One region of the Chelatococcus sp. XZ-Ab1 genome, then DNA from elsewhere that is predicted to be linked to it. Evidence: riboswitches for the same ligand, from Rfam matches in the RefSeq annotation. Region 1 holds a riboswitch; each other region holds the start of a gene.

Region 1 (7,330 bases):
GTGGCGATGAGCATGATGCGGTTGGCGCCGATCGCATCGACGAGGCGGTTCACGATGGCCTCGCTCTCCGCATCGATCCAGTGCAGATCCTCCACCAGCAGGGCGAGCGGCGCCTGCCGGCTCACGGCGATGAGGAAGGCGCTCATCGCCGCGCAGACGCGGGCCGTCCGCTCGCGCGCATCGAGCCGGTGCCAGGCCTCGTCCTCGACCGGCATGTCGGCGAGAAAGGACAACGGCGCGCCGTGACCCGGGTCGAGCGCAAGCTCCGCCTGCCGGCGCAGGAGGCGATAGCGCGCCTCCTCCAGCGTGTCCTCGCCGCGGATGCCGCAGGCGGACAGCAGCAGCTTCTTGGCGACGCCGAGCGAGACGCTGGCATCGAATTCATGGCCGCCGCTTTCGAGAACGGCAAAGCCGGCGACCTCGTCGAGGGCGAGGAACTCGTGCGCGAGGCGCGACTTGCCGAGGCCGGGATCGGCAACGATGCCGACGACCTGCCCATGGCCCTCGCGCACGCGCCGCCAGGCCGTGATGAGGCTCTTGAGCTCGGCCTCGCGCGCGACGAGGCCGGTCAGTCCGCGGTTCGCCCTGCGATGCCAGCGGGACAGGGCGTGGTTCTCGCTGACGAGCTCATAGGCCCGCTCGTCCCGCCCGAGTTGCGGGTGTTCGGCATGGCGCATCCGCTGCATCTGGAGATAGCCGCCGGCTGCCGTTCGCGCCCGGGCCGTCGCGGCGATGGTCGCTCGCCGCAGCGCGCGCATCAGGCGGTTCGCGGACCGCGTGGCGACGCCGTTCACCTCGACCCGGATGCCGTCCGGTCCGGGCGTCTGGCGCACGATGACCTCGCCCGTGTCGATCCCGGCCCTCAGCCGCGCACCGCCCTGCGACAGCTCCTCGACCGCGAGCCGCGTCGCAAGCGCCGCCCGGCAGGCGAGGAAGGCGTGGTCCTCCGTCGCCCGTGCCAGGCCGAAGGTCGCGCTGACCATGCCGTCGAGATTGGCCGTGACGACGCCGCCGTGCTCCTCGATCACCGCCACCAGGCGGTCGTAGATCGGCTGCAGCTCGCACTCCGCGGTCTCGGGATCGACGGTCTCGACGGCATCGAGCGGGCTGACGACCTCGGCAGCCAGCACCGTGACGTACTGGCGGGACCGGTCGATACCAAGGCGCGCCGGCGGCTGGGAAAGCTTCTGCGTTTCTTCCGGATCGGCAAGGAAGCGGCGCGTCTCCTCGAGGAAAGTGGCGAAGGCCGGCTCGTGCGCCAGGAGCACGTGGTTGGCGCTGTCGAGCGCGAGGAAGCGCGCACCCGGCATGCTGGCGGCGAGCGCCTTGCCGTGCTCGAAGGGGATCACCGCGTCGCGGGTGGCATGCATGACGAGCGTCGGCACGCGGATCCGCGGCAGGAGATCCGTCACGTCGATCTCGCCGCCTTCCTCGAAGATCCGGTGCGCCACCTCGGGCGAGACGGTGTCCCGCTGCAGATCGTTGTACCAATCCTTCTGCTCGGGCGTCGCCTCGGGGATGAACATGAAGGTGAACATCTGGCGGAAGACCGGGTCGTCCTGTCCCCAGCCCTCGCGCATCAGGGCACTCATCGCCTCGCGGCGCGCCACCTCGCGCGGGTCCCCGCGCCTGCGCCAGCCCTGGCTGAAGCCGCCGTAGAGCACCATGCCGGCCACGCGCTCGGGATGGCGCGCGGCATAGGCGATCGACGTGGCGCACCCGTGCGAGATGCCGAGCAGGAAGACGCGGCGCAGGCCCGCGGCGTCGATGATGCTCTCGAGATCGGCGATCATCGCCTCGAAGGTGAGATCGGCCGGGTCGCGGTCCGACAGGCCGTTGCCGCGCTGGTCGTAGCGCACCAGCCGGAAATTGGCCGAGAGCCCCTCCATCCAGTGCTTCCACACCGGGCTGTCCCAGTCGCGCTCCAGATGCGACATCCAGTGGGCGGCGCGGACGAGGGGCGGCCCCTGGCCGCTCAGCGCATAGGCCAGCCGCACGCCGTCGGGCGTCGCGCAGCGACGGATTTCCTGGGCCAGCGGCGTGGCTGCGGCCGGGCCCTGCGGCTCCGCCTCCCTCTCCTCGCGGGCCTCGACAGGCGCAGCCTCGCCCTCCCTGGCCTGCCGCGGCTGGACCATCGCGATCCGGCGGGCAGCCTCTCCGAGCCGGCGGATGTCCGTGCGCACCGTCTCGTCGTCGGGCTCGAGGGCCTGCAACATGCGGGCGTGGACGAGCGCGCGCTCCGGCTCGTCCGCCAGACGGTCGATCAGGATGCGCAGGAGACGCAGGCGCGTGACGTCGAGCTCGTCGCCGACGGCGATGCGCCAGGCCTCGAACTCCGGGCAGCGCGGCAGCGAGAGATCGTCGAGGAAGCGGCCGCGGAAGGCGCCGGCGAGCGCCTCCAGGCTTTCGGTGCCGAGCGCTTCGATATCGCGGATGCCGAGGCCGCGCAGCGGCGCCACATCGAGGACCAGACCGTCCTTGTTGAGATAGACCGTGTTGCGGTCGGCCTCCAGAACGCCGCCCTCGCCGTTCTCGACGATCTGGCGGATCTTCGACAGGCTCCAGCGCAGCGCACCGCGCGGGTCGTCCGGGATTTCCCAGAACATCTCGCACAGCCGCTCGCGCCGCTGCGGCCTGTCGGTCATGGCGAGATAGGCCAGCAGCGCCCGCGTCTTGCGCGACGGCGGCAGGGACACGGCCTCGCCGGCGCGAAGGACCGTCAGGTCTCCAAGAACGCGGATATCGAGCGACACGGCATACTGCCTCTACTCGTTTCAAAATGTACCAATTGCGGCGGAGGGCTGAAAGTTATCATTCGGCCAGCGCTGCCGGGATGTGCCGCAGCGCACCCGACGAAACCCGCACCCCGTGCGCCGGAGTGGGAACGCTCGCCGGCTCGGCGGCTCGCCAACACAGTCGAGGAAGGATGGCGCCAAGATATTGACGCTGCCGCTCGCGATCGGCACGCTATCTAGTAGTCATGGTCTCTCGAATCGTCCTGAAACGAGAGCTAAGAGGGAATCCGGTGCGCCGAGCGGCAAGGCCGGAGCTGCCCCCGCAACTGTGAGCGGCGAGCCAATCGTCCATCTCGTGTCACTGGAGCCCGCGGGCTCCGGGAAGGCCGGACGAAGGCGACGATCCGCGAGCCAGGAGACCTACCGTGACTGGAACGAAACGTCCTCGGGCGGGGTGTCCCGGTGGGTCGCTTGGGTCGTCGGGACCACGGCGTGAGCCGTCGACGCCATCCTCGCATCCGCCCGGCCTTTGCGCCCGATAATGGGGTTTGAAGCCGGTGTCTTTGTCCGTGGAAACCGAACGCCATCAACCAGATCAGGTCCGAGAACCCGCATCTGTGGACCGGCGCCTTCCAGGACGAGTTCAGGACGATGCTGAAGCAAGCGGCCGAGAGCGAGGCAGCCTGCGGGACGGGACACCATACCGCGCGGCTTCCTCGGGCTGAACGCGCCGCCGTGCGACCAGCATGCACTTCATCGCCAACCGCTGCTACGCAGCCACCTGTGTATGGCGCGAATGCCGTGCAAACGATCTTGCGCCGGTACCCGGCGTGACATAGTGAATGTTATAACATTTCATTTTGCTGCGACGCGCCCTGCTTTCAGCCATCTGCGCCGCTCCCGCACGGGATGGACGGCAAAACCAGATGGCCTGTTTCCCAAAAAGGACCATGACCTTGCCAACCAGCTTCCTCCGTCCCTTCCTCGGGGCCTGCGGTGCAGCCGCCCTCCTGGCGCTTGCTCCACCTGCCGTCGCCGGGCAGACACAATATCCGCTGACGGTGAAGAACTGCGGCCGTGACATCATCTTTACGCAGGCGCCGACGCGCACGGTTTCCGTCGGCCAAAGCTCGACGGAAATCCTTTACCTCCTTGGCCTTGCGGAGAAGGTCGTCGGTACGGCGGTGTGGCTCGGGCCGGTGATCGAGGGCTACGAGGAGGTCAATGCCACCATCCCGCGGCTCGCCGACAACGATCCGAACTTCGAGAGCGTGCTCGGCGCGAAGCCGGACCTCGTCACGACGCAGTTCCAGTGGCAGATCGGCCCGCAGGGCGTGGTCGCGACGCCCGAGCAGTTCGCCGAGCTCGGCATCCCGGTCTACACCTCCCCGGCCGATTGCATCGGCAAGGACAATTCGAGTGGCGGCGACGGCGTGCGCACCACCAAATTCTCGATGGAGCTGATCTATCAGGAGATCGACGATCTCGCCCGCATCTTCGACGTCAAGGAGCGGGGCGACACGCTGATCGCAAAGCTGAAGGCCCGCGAAGCGGCGGCCCGGCAGAAGATCGCCTCGCTCGGCGGCAAGGTGTCGGCCGTCTTTTGGTTCTCCAGCGCCCAGCTCGACATCGATCCCTATGTCGCGGGGCTGAGCGGCGCACCGGGCTACATCATGGCGACGCTCGGGGTCCGCAACGTCATCGAGAGCAAGGAGGAATGGCCGACGGTCGGCTGGGAGACGATCGCGCGGGCCAATCCGACGGTCCTCGTCGCCGGCCGGATGGACCGGCGCCGCTACCCGGCCGACGACATCACCGTGAAGCTGAAATTCCTCGAGAGCGATCCGGTCACGCGCCTCATGCCGGCGGTGAAGGACGGCCGCGTCATCGTCATGGACGCCCAGGCGATGAACCCGACGATCCGCACGATCGAGGGCATCGAGGTTCTCGCCGATGCGCTCGAGAAAGCCGGTCTCGTCCAGTGACGTCGCTACAGCTGTCCCCGGTCGAAGTTGACGCGGGCCGGACAAGGCCGGCGCTCGCGCCTTTGCGCTTCGTTGCGGATGGACTCGTCGCTGCCGCGATCCTGACGGCCGCGCTCGCGCTCGGCGCGGCCGTGGGCGAGACGTCCATTCCGGTTGAGACGGTGGCCAAGACCGTGGCCAACCGCCTGTGGAGTGCGGGCTATGCACTCGATCCCATCGACGAGGGCATCGTCTGGAACTACCGCATCGCGCGCGCCCTCGTCGCGGCCTGCTGCGGCGCCTCGCTCGCCTTGGGCGGCGTCGTGCTCCAGTCCCTGCTCCGCAACGCGCTTGCCGACCCGTATATCCTCGGCATCTCGGCGGGCGCTTCGAGCGGGGCGGTCGCGGTCGCCATCCTCGGCCTCGGCTCCGGCTTCGTATCGCTGTCGCTCGGCGCCTTCGCCGGAGCGCTCCTCGCCTTCGGCCTCGTCGCGCTGCTCGCGCTCGGGGCCGGACGGGGCCCGGCGGCCATCATCCTCGCGGGGATCGCCGGCTCCCAGCTCTTCAACGCCCTCACCTCCTTCGTCGTCACGAAATCGGCGACGGCCGACCAGGCGCGCGGCATCATGTTCTGGCTGCTCGGCAACCTGTCAGGCGTGCGCTGGCCCGATGTGTCGCTCGCCGTGCCCGTGGCGCTCGGCGGGCTCCTCATCTGCCTCCTCCATGCACGTGCGCTCGATGCCTTCGCCTTCGGCTCCCGGTCCGCGGCATCGCTCGGCGTGCCGGTGAAGCGCGTCTATGCGGTGCTCATCGCCGCCTGTGCCTTCATGACGGCGACCATGGTGAGCATCGTCGGCTCGATCGGGTTTGTCGGGCTCGTCATTCCGCATGCGGCGCGCCTCATCGTCGGCGTGCGGCACGGGCGACTGCTGCCCGCCTCGGCCCTCATCGGCGCAACCTTCATGATCGCGGCGGACGTCCTGTCCCGCACGGTCATTCCCGGGCAGGTCCTGCCCATCGGCGTCATGACGGCGCTCGTCGGGGCGCCCGCCTTTGCGCTGATCCTCATACACAGGCCCGTTGCCCGATGATCTTGAGCGCACAGGATCTCGTCTGGAGAGCCGGACGGCGGGCCATCGTCGACCGAGTGTCGCTCGATGTAACGCCGGGCGAGTTTCTCGGCCTCGTCGGGCCGAACGGTTCCGGCAAGACGAGCCTGATTGCGATGCTCGCAGGCCTGCGCGCGCCGGTCTCGGGCACCGTCACCCTCGCCGGCACGCTCCTCAACCACATGAAACGCCGCGATCTCGCGCGACAAATCGCCCTCGTCGAGCAGCAGGCGGAAACGGCGGAGCGCCTGACGGCCCGCGAAGCCGTCGCGCTCGGCCGCACGCCGCGTCTGAGCGCCCTCTCCCCCTGGTCCTCGCGCGACGACGCGATCGTCGACAAGGCGATGGCGGACGTCGACATGACGCATCTTGCGTCGCGTTCGTGGCAGACCCTGTCCGGCGGCGAGCGCCAGCGGCTCCACATCGCCCGCGCGCTCGCGCAGGAGCCGCGCATCCTCATTCTCGATGAACCGACCAACCACCTCGACGTCGAGCACCAGATCGGTCTGCTCGACCTCGTCCGCTCGCAGGACCTCACCGTGATCGCGGCGCTGCACGACCTCAACCACGCGGCAATGTTCTGCGACCGCATCGCCGTCATGCAGGCCGGCCGCCTCGTTGCGCTAGGCAAACCTGCCGACGTCCTGACGAGCCGGCGCCTCGCCGAGGTCTTCAAGGTCGACGCGAGCGTCGAAATCGATGCCGCCGGCTCCTGCTTCATCCGTTACCGGCACCCTGTCGCGGTGCCGCGCGCGCGGCATGCAGCGTCCTGATCAGTGCCTGGACGCCCGCAGCGGCATGACGTTGGGGCGTCCATCACCGGCCAGGGCGACGGAGGCCTCGACGCCGAAGACCTGGGCCAGCATGGCCTCGTCGATGACGTCGGCCGGGGTGCCGAAGCGCGCGAGCCGGCCGTTGCAGATGACGGCCACCGCATCGGCGAAGCGGGCCGCCATGTTGAGGTCGTGCAGCACGACGAGCGTCGTCAGCCGCCGCGCGACGGTGAGGCGCCGGACGATCTCCAGCACCTCGAGCTGGTGGCGCACGTCGAGCGCGCTGATGGGCTCGTCGAGCATCAGCAGGCGCGGCTCGGCTGCGAGCGCCTGGGCGAGGAACACGAGCTGGCGCTGGCCGCCGCTGAGCTCGCCCAGATAGCGGGCGGCGAGCCGGTGCAGGCCGAGCTCGGACAGGACGGCGTCCACCGCCGCGAGATCGGCCTCCCCGACGCGCAGGCCGAGCCGGCCCAGCCGGCCGAGCAGCACCGTCTCCAGCACCGTCAGCGCGGCGCGTGCGCCGATGTCCTGCGGCATGTAGCCGATGCGCCCCGGCCGCCGGGCCTCGCCGTCGAAGGTGATGGACCCGGCGTGCGGCACGAGGCCGGCCACGGCCTTCACGAGGGAGGACTTGCCCGAGCCGTTCGGCCCGAGAACGGCGAGGATCTCGCCGGGCCCGGCCGAAAGATCGAGCCCGTCGATCACCTGTGTCGGGCCGTAGCGCACGGCGAGATGCGAAATGGCGACTT
Region 2 (7,330 bases), on a different contig from region 1:
GCACGAAGACGACAAGGACGTGCGGCAGCAGCGCCAGGCGCTCGCCGAGCTGCGGGCCCTCGAAGCGCACGATAAAGGCCAGGACCACGGCAAGGATGGTCGCGCCGAGGTCGTGGGCAATGATCAGCGTCTTCTTCGCCAGGAGTTGTGCCAAGAATCTGGAGCCGTTCTGAATGGATGTGTGCGCGGTATCAGCCTGACGGGGCGGTTTGTCAACGCGCCGAACCGACGGGAGCTGCGGGCGGTTCAGGTTGCGCGGGTCGCCTCGCGGGCCCGGCGCGGGGTCTCCTGCCGCCCCGCACCGAGGGCCGCCAGGATGAAGTCGATCTGCTCGTCGAGGGTCGGCTGCGGGATGTCACGGCACATCACGAGCACGCTCGGATGGCAGAAGCGTGTCATCGCCGCGCGCACGCAGGGGCCGGCCACCTCCGGATCCACATCCGAGAATTCGCCTTCGGCGATGCCCTCGCGCACCACATTGGCGATGATCGTGTCGATGTCGCGGATGTGGTCGTGGATGACGCTCCAGCTCTCGGCGATGGCGACGGCCACCATCTCCTGGATCTTGGCATCGGCATCGGCGAATTCCGCCATCATGATGTGCATCTCAGTCAGGAGGCGGCGCATGCGCTCGCGCGCCGTGCCCGGCTCGCTGGCGACGGCTTCGAGCCGGATTCGCTTGCGGCCGGTCATGCGCTCGGCCACCGCCTCGTTGATGTCCTTCTTGGAGGCGAAGAAACGGTAGACGTTGGCTGGGCTCATGGAGAGGGTCTTGGCGATGTCGGCAACGGTCGTCTTCTGGAAGCCGATGTCGCGGAAGAGCTGTTCGGCGGCGGCGATGATACGCGCGCGGGTGTCCGGGCTTGGGCTGCCGTCCTTCATGGCAGATGATCGACTTCTCTCGAACCGAATGCTCCGTCCCGCCTTTCGGGACCGGGGTATGTCGATTAGAGGTATGACGTTGTGCGTCAGTCGTCAAACAGGGGATGCGGGCGCAAGCGGGCGCCAGGGCAGGACGAGCAGCCCGTCCGGCCGCTCCTCGCGCAGAGAGGCGACCCCGAAGACCTCCGCCAGCAGGGCCGGGGTCAGCACCGCGTGCGGCGTGCCGGCGGCGACGAGATGTCCCTCGGCGAGGATGACAACCCGGTCGGCATGGCGCGCGGCAAGGGCGAGGTCGTGCATCACGACGGCGACGGCGCGGCCCTTCCGGGCCTCGGCGGCGAGCACGCCCATCACCGCGAGCTGGTGACGCGGATCGAGCGCGGCGACCGGCTCGTCGCAGATGAGCACCGGCGCCTCGACGGCGAGCGCGCGGGCGAGCAGGACGCGCGCCCGCTCGCCGCCCGACAAGGTGGTGACGGCCCGTCCGGCGAAGGCCTCGCTGTCGGTGGCGCGCATGGCGCGGGCGACAGCCGGATCAATCCGGCCCGTTCCCGGCCCGCCGCCGTGCGGCACGCGCCCGAGGGCGACGACGTCGGCGGCCGGCAGCGGCCAGGCGACGGTGCCACCCTGCGGCAGATAGGCAATGGCGCGGGCCCGCTCGCGGGTTGAGAGCGCCGGCAGCGGCCGTTCGCCGAGGAGCACCGTGCCTACCTCCGGCCGCACGAGCCCGGCCATTACCCGCACCAATGTCGTCTTGCCGGCGCCGTTCGGGCCGATGATGGCAGTCAGGCTGCCGGGCGAAAGTGTCAGGTCGACGCCGGCGAGCACCTGCCGGCCGCCGAGGCGCGCGGCGACGGCGCGGGCGGCGAGAGTGGGACCCGTCATGCCGGCGCTCCCGTCAGCTCGGCCCGGCGGCGCACGATGATGTAGAGGAAGAAGGGGACGCCGACGATGGCGGTGAGCACGCCGAGCTTGACCTCGGTGGCGGAGGGGATGACACGCACGGCGCAATCGGCCGCAGTCAGCAGCACCGCCCCGGCGAGCGCTGCCGGCACGAGCGTGCGGCCCGGGTCATGACCGACGAGCGGGCGCACGATGTGCGGGGCGACGAGGCCGATGAAGCCGATGGTGCCGGCGACCGCGACGCTCGCGCCGACGCCGACGGCCACCCCGGTGACGACCGCAAGGCGCAGCAGGCGCACGTCGATGCCGAGGCTGCGGGCGGCTTCCTCGCCGAGCGCCAGCGTGCGCAGCGCCCCACCCTGGGAGAGGAGGAGCGCGGCCCCGAGAAGCGCGAAGGGCGCCACGAGCGCGACGTGGCGCATGGTCCGGTCCTCCAGCGAGCCCATGAGCCAGAAGACGATCTCGGTGACGGCGAAGGCGTTGGGCGACAGGCTGATGGCGAGCGAGGTGGCCGCCCCGGCGAGGCTAGAGATGGCAAGCCCCGCAAGGACGAGGACGACGAGGCTCGCACCCTCACCGGCGATGAGGATGACGACGAGCACCGACAGGAAGGAGGCGGCGATGGCGGCGAGCGGCAGGGCGGGCGAATAGACCTCCGCATAGCCGAAATAGATGACGACGACGGCCCCGAGCGCCGCCGCCTGCGGCGCACCGAAGACGGAGGGTGCGGCGAGCGGGTTGCGCAGCAGACCTTGCAAGGCGGCGCCCGCAAGGCCGAGCGTCGCGCCGATGATGACGGCGAGCAGGGTGCGCGGCAGGCGGATGTCGCGCACGACGACGCCCGCACCACCGCTGTCGCCGAGGAGGCCCTCGATCACCGTGGCTGGCGTGAGCCGCGCCGGGCCGAGCATCAGCGACAGGACGCACAGGACGAGGAGGATGACGACGAGCGCCGGCACCAGCCAGCGCCCGGAGCGGCGGGCCGCCTCCTCCTCGATCTCCCTGCCCCCTGCGCCGTCCATCGCCTCACCAGCTGGCCTTGAGGCCGGCGTAGAGCGAGCGCCCCGCCGTGCCGTAGTTCTTCACCTCCTCATAGCGCGCATCGGTGAGGTTTTCACCGCGCAGGAAGAGCGACACGCCCTCCGACACCTCATAGGAGGCGAAGAGGTCGAGCCGGGCATAGGGGGCGAGCCTGTCCTTCTCGTGCGCCGCGGAATAGCGCGCGTCGACGAGAACGAGCGTCGGCGCGATGACGAGGCCCGGCGCGGGCGTCAAGGTGAGGCCGATGCGCGCGGCGTTCTCCGGTCTGCGGGCGAGCCTGAGGTCGGTGGTGCGGTCGATGGCGACAAGGTTCGTATAGGCGATGTCGAGCCCAAGCCTCCCGGGAATGAGCTCGGCCTTCGCCGCCAGTTCGAAGCCGCTGGTCTCGGCCCGCGCCACATTGACGTAGCAACCAAAGGGCTGGTCCGGCCGGCAGGACGGATCGCTCTGGAAATTGATGAGATCGCGCAAGCGGTTGAGGAACAGCGTGCCGGAAAGGGTGAGCCGCCCGTCGAACAGCTTCTGGTCGATGCCGGCGTCGATGCCGAAGGAGCGCTCCGGGCTGAGCGCCGCATTGCCGTAGAGCGGATCGAGGCGCTGGTAGAGCGTCGGAGCCTTGGCGCCCGTCCCGGCGCTTGCGCGCAGCACGGTGCCGCTCTCCGCGATGTCGTAGGCGAGGGTGGCGCGCCAGGTGGCGAAGCGGTCCGCCCCCTCGATGTCGTCAATGCGCCCGCCGAGCGACAGGTTCAAGTGCTCGGCGAGGGCGATCTGGTGCAGGGCGAAGAGCGAGCGGGTGGTCTGGGCGGCATCGTCGAGCGTCGTGCGTAGGCCGGGCACCGGCAGCACCGGCTGGCTCGTGCTCGTCAACGTCTCGCGTTCCACCTGGCCGCCGAAGGTAAGGAGGCCGAAGGCATCAAGCGAGAGATCGCCCTGATAGGAGGCGCCGACGCGCCCGCCGACATAGCCATCCTTCGACCAGTCCGTCACCGGCGCTGCCGTGCTGCCGTAATAGCTGATGGAGCGATAGTCGCGCTCGGTGCGGTTGGCATAGACGAGAAAGGTGTTCTTCAGCCGCCGGTCGAAGGCGTGGACGGTCGCCCTGGCATGGACCTGCCCGAGGCGCTGGACGCTCGACGACGGGGTGTCGGGAAAGGCTCCGAAGGCCGCGTCGTATTGCGTGGCATTGACATAGGCCGAGCCGCCGACGTCGAAGGCGACGTCTTCGCTCGGCGAGAAGCCGAAGCGCGCGGAGAGGCCGAAGCGGCGCGCGCCGTCGTTCTCCAGCGGCCATGGGTGCCGGGCGCGGAGGCGGCCGATGCGGTGGCCCCAGCGCGAGAAGCCGGCGGTGTCGTAGCCGTTGAGCGAGATGGCATAGTTGAAGCGCGGATCGCCGCCGGACACGGCGGCCTGCACCCCCCTGCTGCCGTAACTGCCGCCCTCGGCGGCGATGGCTGCGCGCGGCTCGCCGCGGCCCTTGCGGGTGATGATGTTGACGACGCCGCCCATCGCGTCCGAGCCGTAGAGGGCCGATTGGGGGCCGCGCAGCACCTCGATGCGCTCGATGCCGGTCGGCACCAGCAACGAGAAGTCGAACTGGCCGTTGCCGGTGGACGGATCATTGACGCGCACGCCGTCGATCAGCACCAGGGTCTGGCCCGGCTCGCCGCCGCGCAGGCGCACAGAGGCGGTGGCGCCCGTGCCGCCACTCTCGGTGAGGTCGAGGCCGGGCACGCGGCGCAGGGCCTCGTTGAGCGTGCGAGCGCCCGCGCGGGCGATCTCCTCGCCGGTAATGACGGTAACGGCGCTGCCGCTGCGGGCAATGGCCTGCGGGCCGCGCGTCGCCGTGACGACGATCTCGCGCAGGGCTATCTCGTTGCTGGCGGCATCGGTGGCGGCAAGGATGAGGGAAGACAAAAGGAAGATACCGCCGGAGAGCGTCCGGCGGCCGGCGGAACCGGCCATGAAAACCTCCATTCCGCCCCTCCGGCGGATGTCAGGGTTGCCTCGCGCGCTGGCCGGTCTCCTGGCTTGCGGGTCCCTGCGGCGATTCGGCCTTCCCGGTGCCCGATGGCCCCAGTGGCTTCGTCGAATCGCCGCTCGCCGCTCACAGTTGCGGGGGCAGCCACGGTCTTGCACCGCGTTCCCGTTTCACCCCGCTGCGGCGGGGCACCAACGCAGGGCCTCTTTACGCAGACCGCGGCTCGGCCGCAAGCACGCGGAGCGGATACACCGCCCGTGCATTTGCGCCGGCGCAAGGAGCGCCGTAAGGCTGCGGCCGAGATTGCGCCCGTAAGGGCAGGCAAGGACATGAGGATATGAGGACGGCTGTCGCGTTCGCGATCGTGCTTGCAACAGGGCTCGGCCTTGGGCCGGCTTCCGGCAGCAGCGAGCCGGAGCGCCTCTCTCCTCCCTCCCCCCACGCAGTGGTGGGGAGGGCCGGGGTGGGGGGCGGTTCCGCCGGCGGGCGTTCGACGATTGCAGGTGGTGTGTCCGTCGGCCCGGAAGGCTTCCGGCCTGCACCCGCCGGCCCCCCACCCCTGACCCCTTCCCGCCGCGAGCGGGGGGAGGGGGATATGGTGCGCCTCGCCGCGGCCGGCCGATCGGAAACCGTGCCGTCCGTTGTCCGCTACACCGAAACGCCTCCGGCGCGGGTCGTCTCGCTCAACCTGTGCGCCGACCAACTCCTGCTGGCACTCGCCGACCGCGGCCAGATCGCCTCGCTCAGCCCCCTGTCGCGCGATGAGGATTATTCCTTCCTCGCGGGGCTGGTTGATGACCTTCCGGTCAACGGCGGCACGGGGGAGGAGATCCTTGTCGGCGAGGCGGACCTCGTGCTCAGTGGCCGGTACGGGACGCGCGTCAAGCGCGAGCTTTTGGAGCGCCACGGCGTGGAGCTGATGGTGCTCGACCCCTGGCGCGACATCGCCGGGGGGCGCGAGCAGCTCAGGGCCGTTGCGGCCCGGCTCGGCCATCCGGAGCGCGGCGCGGCGCTTGCCGCCGAGATCGAGGCGGCGCTCGCGCGTACCAGGGGCATCGCACGGCGCCCGGCCACCGCGCTCGTTCTCTACCGGCGCGGCTATGTGCCGGGGGAACGCTCGCTCGTCGGCGAACTCCTCGGCCACATGGGCCTTCAGCCGATGCAGGCCCGCCTCGGCCTGACGCAGGGCGGCCTCGTGCGCCTCGAGCAACTCGTCATGGACCCGCCGGACTTCGTGGTGATGGACGAGGCCGATGCCCGCGCCATCGACAACGGCACGGCCTTTCTCGTCCACCCGGCGCTTGCCCGCGTGCTGCCGCCCGAGCGGCGCCTCTTCCTGTCCGACAGGCTCACCATCTGCGGCGGGCCGTCGACGCCGGCCGCCATCGAGGCGCTTGCGGCCGAGGTGCGTGCCAAGGTGAACGGGGAGCGTTAGCGGATCGACTCGCCGCCTCGCTCCTGCGCGATGGCGAGGAGTGCGGCGACGTCCATGTGCCGGCCGACATGGGCGGCGAGCCTGTCGAGGGCTTCCTCGATGCTGCGCTCGTAGGCGAGGCTGGCGCGGAAGGTGCCGCCGCTCGCCTGGGCGAGGAAGACCCGGCGGAAGTCGTCGGCGGCGAACATGCCGTGCAGATAGGTGCCGATGACGAGCCCGTCCGGCGACATGGCCCCTTCGCGTTCGCCGGCGACGCGAAAGGGCGCGCGCACGCAATCGGGCCCTTCGCTGCGGCCGAGGTGGATCTCGTAAGCGGTGACCGCATAGCCCGTCCCTGCATGGACGGCCTCGACCGGCCGCACCGTCTTATCGCCCGTCAGGACCGTGTCGATGTCGAGAAGGCCGAGCCCCGGCACGACACCGGCCGTGCCCTCGATGCCCTCGGGATCGGCGATGGTGCGGCCGAGCATCTGGTAGCCGCCGCACAGGCCCACGACGCGCCGGCCGCGGCGCACATGGGCGAGGATGTCGATGTCCCAGCCCTCGTCCCTGAGATGGGCGAGGTCGGCGATGGTCGCCTTCGAGCCCGGCAGGACGATGAGGTCGGCATCGGACGGGATCGGCCGGCCGGGCGGCACGAGGACGAGGGAGACGCCCTCCTCCAGCCTGAGCGGGTCGAGATCGTCGAAATTGGCGATGCGCGGCAGGACGGGGGCGGCGACGAGGAACGTGTCGCCAGGCTTGCGGCCGGTGCCGGTGAGGTCGAGCGCATCTTCCGCGGGCAGCCGGCTCGCCTCCGGAAGCCAGGGCAGCAGGCCGAGCGGCTGCCAGCCGGTGCGTTCGGCGATCGCCGTCATGCCCGCGGCGAAGAGGGCGGGGTCGCCGCGGAACTTGTTGACGAGGAAGCCGCGCACCATGGCCCGGTCGGCCTCGTCGAGCACGGCATGGGTGCCGACGAGGCTGGCGATGACGCCGCCGCGGTCGATGTCGCCGACGAGCACCACCGGCACGTCGGCCTCGGTGGCGAAGCCCATGTTGGCGATGTCGCCGGCGCGCAGGTTGATCTCGGCCGGGCTGCCCGCGCCCTCGAC
Region 3 (7,330 bases), on a different contig from region 1:
ACGTAGAGGTCGACCGACAGGGGATGGCGCAGCCGCTTGAGGTCGGCGAGGCGCAGGCTGGGAAAGTCGCTGCCGGAGCGAGCATGGGCGAGACGGGCATGGGCGGCCGCGACGAGCGCAAGGTCGCTGTCGGCGAAGGAGAGCACGACAATGTCGCCCGGCGACTGGGCGACATCCACCGCCTCGTTCGCCTCGTCGAGCGTCACGGATGTCGTCGCGAGGAGGTGCATTGCCTCCGTCCCTCACCTCTCACGCGGGCCGGCGGGCCCGCGCGTCCCTCACCCGGCGAGCGCGCCCGCCACCGCAGCCTGGTCGAAGCCCTTGAGGCCTATGACGACGAGCCGGCCCGCGCGCTCCTCACCCGGCTTCCATGCCCGGTCGAAATGATGGCCTACTCGGGATCCCACCGCCTGCACCACGAGCCGCATGGGCTTGTCCGGCAGCGCGAGGAAACCCTTGATGCGCAGGACGCCATCCACCGCGCCCGCGGCGGCGACGCGCCGGGCGATCTCCTCGGGCGAATCGACATCGGCCACCGGGAAGACAGCGCTCTCGAAGTCGTCGTGGTCGTGCTCGCCGATGTCGTCATGGTGCGACGGACGGGCGGCAAGGTCGTTCTCCGCCGCCGCGCCGAGGCCGATCAGCACGCGCGCGTCGATGGCGCCGTTGGCCGCCGGCACGATCTTGACCGCGCGCGGCAGTTCGCTGGCAATCTGTGCTGACACGGCCTCGATCTCGGCCGAGCTCATCAGGTCCGTCTTGTTGAGCACGATGAGGTCGGCGCACAGAATCTGGTCCTCGAACACCTCCTCGAGCGGATTGTCGTGGTCGAGCGTCTCGTCCGCCGCACGCTGCGCCGCCAGCGCGGCGGGATCGTCGGCAAAGCGCCCCTCCGCCACGGCCGGCCCGTCGACCACGGCGACGACGCCGTCGACGGTGACGCGCGAGCGGATCTGCGGCCAGTTGAAGGCGCTGACGAGCGGCTTGGGCAGGGCGAGGCCCGAGGTCTCGATGACGATGTGGTCGGGCGCCGGCTCAATGGCGAGCAACCGGTCGAGCGCCGGCACGAAGTCATCCGCCACCGTGCAGCACAGGCAGCCGTTGGGCAGCTCCACCACCGCCTCCTCCGGGCAGCCGGCGATGCCGCAGCCGGAAAGGAACGAGCCGTCGAAGCCGACGTCGCCGAATTCGTTAACGATGACGGCAATGCGCCGGCCGTGGCCGCCCTCGAGGATGCGGCGCACGAGGGTCGTCTTGCCCGCGCCAAGGAAGCCGGTGACGATGGTACACGGCACCTTGGCCGTCGTTGCTGGAAGGGTCGCTTGCATCTGTCGGTCCAGTCTGCCGCATCACGGCGGCACAAGAAAATCGGGGGCTGCGCCAGGAGCGGCGCGGCTAGTCCTGCGTCAGCGCATCGCTGCCGCTCAGGGCCGGCGTCGGCGTCTGCGGGCGAAAGGCCAGGGGCGGCACGCGCGCGACGACGCCCTTACGGAAGGGCAGCGGCCGCTCCTTCCAGGCGATGATGCCGTTCTCGGTGGCGCCATAAGCCCGTGCGGCAGCGGCGATGTCGTCGAGATGGGCCTCGTTGTCGAGGTCACCGACGAGATAGGTCCACTTGCCGTCACCGACGAGCGCCACCGTGCAGGGGCGGTTGCAGACGGCGAGGCACTCGACCGGCACCACCGCGGCGCCGGGCGCGTCATCGGCCAGCCGGTCGGCGAGGCGCTCGGCGAGCACGCGGCCCGGCTCATCGAAGCCGACGGCATTGTCGGCGCGCCGCCGGCAGGAGACGCAGACGAAGACGGTGACGTCGGGCGCCGCCATCACGCCTCACCCGCCCGGCGGGCCAGATGCTGCCAGAGGAGACCGACGAGGAGCCCGGTCAACAGCCACAGCACCGCCTGGACGGCAAGCGAGGTGGCGGCGAACTGGGCGGCGAGTTCGGCCGGCACGCGGCTCTCGTAGGCGGCCGGATGCGGCGCGCCGACGACGTGCGGCGCCGCGATCATGGCAAGGGCGATAGCTCGGGCCCAGAACGCGCCGTGGTGCACGAACAGCCACAGGCCGCCCGCGGTCAGCGCCGCCGTCGCGATCCACCAGACCTGCCGCGCCAGCAGCGGCGCGGCGGCGCTGCCGGGCAGTTCCGGCGCGAGGCCAAGGGCCGGTGCAAGCCCGGCGGCGAGGAAGGCGGCGAAGGCGAAGCCGAGGGCCCGGCGCTCGTCGATGCGCCCGCCTGCCGCGATCATGGCGGCGAGGATGACGAGGGCGAAGCCGACGGCCGTGACGATCGTGGTAAGCCCGGTCAGCAAGGTCCTGCCGGCATCGAAGCCGGCCTCACCGCCCGATGCGGCAGCACCGGCGCCGTGGCCGCCGTGAGCGAGGATGATATTGGCCGGCACCAGCAGGCCACCGGCCTGCTGCTCGGCCTCGACCTCATAGACCTCCGCCGCCAGGATCAGCGGCGTCGTGGTGAAATGCTGCAGGACCGCAACCGCAAGCCCGGCAACGAGGCCGGCCACAAGGCCGACCGCGAGCACGCGTTGAAGCATTGCCCGTCAGTGGCAGGGGAAGCTCAGGGCGTGGCGCGTGTCGTGGGCGGCATCGTGGATGGTGTCGGGATGGGCGAAGCCCGTCACGAAGACGAGGCCCGTGCCGAGGACGAAGGCGAGAAGCGCCGCCTTGAAGGCTTCGGCGCGGCTGGCAACGCGGGCGGTTGCGACTGCGGTCATCGTGCATCTCCCTGGCTGCCACACCCGGCAGCCTCACGCGTGGATCGGCGACGGCAGGTCTCCTGGCTTGCGGCTCTCGTCCCCGGGCCGCCTTCCCGGGACCCGTGGGTCCCAGTGGCATCCGGCCCGGCGCTTGCCGCCTACAGTTGCGGGGGCAGCCGCGGCTTTCGACCGCGTTCCCTTTTCACCTCGCGGGAGCGAGGCACCGTCACCGGCACATTACCGTTTCACGAGGCGCTTGCAATCACGCTTTTTGCCGAGCGTCACCGCCGAGGCGCCCGGTGGCGCCTCACGACCGCTCCTCGACGGCGTGGACCTTGAGCTGCCGCCGCTCGCCGCCGCGCGTCTCCCACGAGATCGACTGGCCGGCGGCGAGGCCGATGAGCGCGACGCCGATTGGAGTCAGGATGGAGATGCGGCCGGCCGCGATATCGGCCTCACCGGGGTAGACGAGCTCGACCGTCTGCACCTTGCCGGTCACCTCGTCCTCGAAGGTGACGCGCGAGCCCATGGCGACGACGGCGCTGCGCAGCTTGCCTGCGGGCAGCACCTTGGCCCGGTCGAGTTCGCCCAGGAGATTCTCGGCGAGCTCCGGCTGGCGATCTGCCGCGGCCTCGGCCAGCGCGTAAAGCCGGTCGAAATCCTCCTGCGAGACCGTGATGGGCGGACGGCGCAAGGCGCGGCGCGACGATACGGCGGACATGGAATAACCTCCCGATGAGCGTTCGACGGCCCGGTGCCGCTTCCTGACGGGCAGGCCGCTCGCGGAACGGCCCTCGCAGCGCGACCGCCTCTACGGCCGGCCGGCGCGCGGCGCCCTGGCCGCATGATGTGGATGACTGTCGTGTGATGTCGTGTATGGCCGGCCTACGCCGGCGGTCGTCAGGCCGAAGCCCGGCGGCTGCCCCGAACCCGGGCAGCCCAATGGCCACACCGCGTCCGGGGCTATATTCCCGCGATGAGAGAACCCGCGCGAAGCAGGAAACGGCGCTGTGGCACGACCTTCAACATCATCCATCGAATATGGGTTCGGCCGGAGCGGGTGTCAAACGGGCTGACGCGCTGCGGCCTGTGGACAGCGTCACTTCTCGGCGGCATCGAGCCGCGCGAGTTGGGTGGCGAACCAGGCACGCACCTCCGCGCCCGCCAGATCACCCAGCGCCAGCGCAGTTCTCTCGGCCCGCGGGTCCAGCGCAGCGCGGGCGAGGATATGCTGCATGCGATGCCCGGACATCACGAGGATGGCGAAATCCACCGCGATGCGCCTGCGTTCGTCCGGCGTGAGGGCGTCGAAGGCATCGAAAGCGAAGAGCACCCGCCGCTCCGCCATCCACGCCTCGAAAGGCATGGTGCGGATCGACAGGGCGAGGGCAGACCTGCCCTGGTCGTCGAGGCGCCCCCCGGTCACGTGGGTGGCAGCCAGCGCAAGCCAGGCATCGCCCGAACGGGGCGAGGCCCGCACGAGGCGCCGGCGCAGATCGGCGCAGGCCCCGCGCTGCCGCTCCGCCTCCTCGCCGCTCCGCCGCGCCACCAGCGCCAGCCACTCGCTGTCGCAGGCCAGTGCGGCAACGGCCAGAACCTCGCCCGATTCGACGCCGCCGACCGGTCCCGGAACGGGCGAATCAGCGATCGCGACGCGCGACAGCTGTCTTGCGCCGAACTCCGGCACAAGGGTTCCCATCGCGCGAACTGCCCAGCACTCGGACCGCAACATGACAAGACCGGCGGCGACCAGCGCGACGGCAGGGAGGAGGGTCGTGGCGCGCCTCATCGCGTCTGTCCCGAAAGGATGGGCAGAACGGCCAGCCCCGTAGCCCGACGCCGGGTAGCCGTGATGCCGCGTGCCGCATCACCCGCGGCCGCGAAGGTCAGCGCGAGCAGCGCGGTGGCGAAGCCGCGGCTCTCGATCAGCATGGCTTCGACCACATTCGCACCGATCAGGAAGACAGCGACGGCGAAAGGCATACAGCGCAAGGCTCCGAGCCGTGCCACGTCCTCCCGCAAGGCGAGACGCAAGGACTGGCGAAGGAGAACGAAGAGGACGAAGAGAGCGGCGAGGAGCCCGACGACGCCAAGGCCGATGAGAATGTCCATGTAGCCGCTGTGCGGATTGACGAAATCGTAGCCGAACATCGCTGTGATGGCCGGCCGAAGCACCTGGTAGCCGGCGCTGAAGCCGTAACCGAGCCAGGGATTCTCCCTCGCGAGATCGATCAGCAGGACCCACAATTGCCAGCGGCCGGTGAAGGTGAGGTCTCGGCCGAGGGCCATGATGCCGGCGGCGAGCAGCGCCTGCGACGCGAGCAGCAGCGGAACGAGGAAGAAGAGGCCAAGGACCAGCAGCACGCCGCGCAGGCTCCGCCCGGCCCCTTCGAGGAGGCGAAGCCCGGCCATGGCGGCAACCCCGATGACGAGCGCCGCATAGCCGCCGGCCGATTCCGACCGCACGAGACAAAGCACGGCCACGGCGGCGATAGCGAGACGCAGAACGAGCGGCCCGAGGGACGGCCCGGCGCAGAAGAGCCAGGTGATGCAGGTGAGGGCCGCCGCCTGACCCAGCAGCACGCGATGGTAGAAGACGCCCCGCCAGACACCGGCATGGATGGATTCGAAGGCATCCGTGCGCTGGTGCAACGCCTGTTCGGGCGCAGCGAAGGCAAAGAGCGCGCTGGCGAGGATGCCGATGGCGAGGACGATGGCGACCAGACGCAAGGTCTCGCGGGCGCCGAAATACGCAACATAGCCGCAGCCGAGGACGAAGGTCGCCGTGCTGGCGAAGGCCTTCTGCAATGTCACCCCCGGAAGCGGCGACCAAAAGGCAGACAACGCCGCGAGAAGCAGCACCGGGAAGACGGGCCACGCGCGCAGCAGCGTGGCTGCGAAGCGGCGCGGCACCATCAGGCCGAAGCAGAGGCCAAGGGCGTAGATGCCGATGAGCAGGCCGCGCAACAGCGGCGAATAGATCTCGATGGCCTGCTCGAAGTCGATGCCGACTATCTGCGGCCGAAAGACATCGAAAAGCACGACAAGCGCCGCCAGCGCAACCAGCCGGATCACGGCGGGCCTTTGAGCGACATCGCCATCCCCCGGGCGGCGCAGTTGCGCCTTGCCGGTTCCCGTCTGTTGCATCCGCGGCGCCCCGCTGGCTCCCGAAACATGAGACTACCGCCGCCCGGCACAAATTGCCACGCGCCCACGCGCGGGCGGCGCCGCAAGCGCTGGCCGGCCCACTGCTGGCGGGATAACAATGGACGGGATGGTGTCCCGGACAGGATTCGAACCTGTGACCTACGGTTTAGGAAACCGTTGCTCTATCCTGCTGAGCTACCGGGACAACCGCAGCCCCTTTAGCACATGATTCTCGAAATTGCAGCGCGGCACATGCATCATGTCGGCATCGCGGCCGTTCTCGTGGCGCTCATCGCAGCGGCGCCGGCTCGCGCAGCCTCCTGCCCGGGGCGCATCGCCGGCACGGCGCGCATCGCTGCCGTCACGCAGCATGGCGACTTCCGCCTCGACGACGGCCGCACGGTGCGACTTGCCGGCGCTGTGCTGCCGCAGGACGGGCCGGCGGCCGAAACCTGGCGTGGACGACTTGCAACACTCGCCGGAGAAGAGGTCACGCTTGCCGCAATCGGGGCGGGAACGGACCGCTGGGGCCGCAATGTTGCCTCAATCTTGGTCGGAAAGAACTTTTCGGCCGCGTGGGACGTTTTCCCACAACACGCGTCAACCGACGCCGAAGGCGCATCCGATGTCATGATGCTCGAGGAGCTGTTGGTGCGGAACGGTTTGGCGCGTGTGTGGCCGCAGTATGGCGTGAAGGGTTGCATACCGACGTTGCTCGCGGCAGAGACAGAAGCGCGGCGCGAGGTACGCGGGCTGTGGCGCGAAGCCGAGCATGCGGTGCGGGAGGCGAGCGATCTTGACGGGCTTGCAGCCTTGGCGGGGCGGTTCGCCATCGTCGAGGGCACGGTGGCGAGTGTAGGCGAGCGTACAGCCCGTACCTATCTCAATTTCGGCCGGAGCTGGTCTGAGGACATGACGGTCTCCGTCTCGAAACCGATCTGGGAGACCATGCGCGCGGCCGGTCTCTCTGCGGCCTCTCTCAAAGGGCGCCGGGTGCGTGTACGCGGCGTCGTCGAGCTGCGCGGCGGCCCGCTGATCGAGGTAACACGGGCGGAAGACATAGAGCGGATCGAGGTGGCCGGAACGGAATGAGCAGGCTGAGCGACAGGACAGGTCTGGTCTTGCCGGGACGTACCGCGCGTCTGGCGGCAGGACTTGCCATGGCACTTCTCCTGGCCGGCTGTGCTTTCGACAATAGCCGGCTGCCGGACACTGCCCCCCTGCCGCCGGCGGCGCCGCGGCTGACGGGGCTCGACCGGGCAGCAAGCCGCGAGCACCAGCAACTCGTCACCGCGCTCGGCGGCGAATACCGCAACGCCAGGGCCGAGCAGTTGCTGCAGCAGGTTGTGGCCAAGCTGGCGCCGGCGAGCGACCGTCCGGCAGAGAGCTATCGCGTCACCATCCTCAACTCCCCGACTGTCAACGCCTTCGCCCTTCCGACCGGCAACGTCTATGTCACGCGCGGTCTGCTC

Evidence for each region. A riboswitch is a leader RNA that binds a small molecule or an ion and turns the genes downstream of it on or off. The one in region 1 is predicted to bind cobalamin.
Region 2: linked by a shared signal. The riboswitch ahead of P2T65_RS06470 (TonB-dependent receptor) and the one ahead of P2T65_RS08270 (ribonucleotide-diphosphate reductase subunit beta) in region 1 are both predicted to bind cobalamin.
Region 3: linked by a shared signal. The riboswitch ahead of P2T65_RS12475 (CbtB-domain containing protein) and the one ahead of P2T65_RS08270 (ribonucleotide-diphosphate reductase subunit beta) in region 1 are both predicted to bind cobalamin.

Annotation. Positions count from the first base shown of each region.
Region 1 is NZ_JARKII010000004.1:101,996-109,325, reverse strand. It holds gene P2T65_RS08275 (alpha/beta fold hydrolase) at 1-2,753, opposite strand, end outside; cobalamin riboswitch at 2,965-3,178, shown strand; partial or broken gene P2T65_RS08270 (ribonucleotide-diphosphate reductase subunit beta) at 3,315-3,499, shown strand; gene P2T65_RS08265 (ABC transporter substrate-binding protein) at 3,686-4,720, shown strand; gene P2T65_RS08260 (iron ABC transporter permease) at 4,783-5,790, shown strand; gene P2T65_RS08255 (ABC transporter ATP-binding protein) at 5,787-6,581, shown strand; gene P2T65_RS08250 (ABC transporter ATP-binding protein) at 6,582-7,330, opposite strand, start outside.
Region 2 is NZ_JARKII010000003.1:125,113-132,442, reverse strand. It holds gene P2T65_RS06490 (nucleoside-diphosphate sugar epimerase/dehydratase) at 1-154, opposite strand, end outside; gene P2T65_RS06485 (TetR/AcrR family transcriptional regulator) at 247-882, opposite strand; gene P2T65_RS06480 (ABC transporter ATP-binding protein) at 976-1,767, opposite strand; gene P2T65_RS06475 (iron ABC transporter permease) at 1,764-2,807, opposite strand; gene P2T65_RS06470 (TonB-dependent receptor) at 2,812-4,788, opposite strand; cobalamin riboswitch at 4,822-5,015, opposite strand; gene P2T65_RS06465 (ABC transporter substrate-binding protein) at 5,400-6,239, shown strand; gene P2T65_RS06460 (cobyric acid synthase) at 6,236-7,330, opposite strand, start outside.
Region 3 is NZ_JARKII010000007.1:205,327-212,656, reverse strand. It holds gene cobN (cobaltochelatase subunit CobN) at 1-230, opposite strand, end outside; gene cobW (cobalamin biosynthesis protein CobW) at 279-1,328, opposite strand; gene P2T65_RS12485 (DUF1636 domain-containing protein) at 1,396-1,824, opposite strand; gene P2T65_RS12480 (CbtA family protein) at 1,824-2,549, opposite strand; gene P2T65_RS12475 (CbtB-domain containing protein) at 2,556-2,729, opposite strand; cobalamin riboswitch at 2,764-2,954, opposite strand; gene rnk (nucleoside diphosphate kinase regulator) at 3,019-3,432, opposite strand; gene P2T65_RS12465 (hypothetical protein) at 3,811-4,500, opposite strand; gene P2T65_RS12460 (O-antigen ligase family protein) at 4,497-5,858, opposite strand; tRNA gene P2T65_RS12455 (tRNA-Arg) at 5,987-6,063, opposite strand; gene P2T65_RS12450 (thermonuclease family protein) at 6,084-6,950, shown strand; gene P2T65_RS12445 (M48 family metalloprotease) at 7,019-7,330, shown strand, end outside.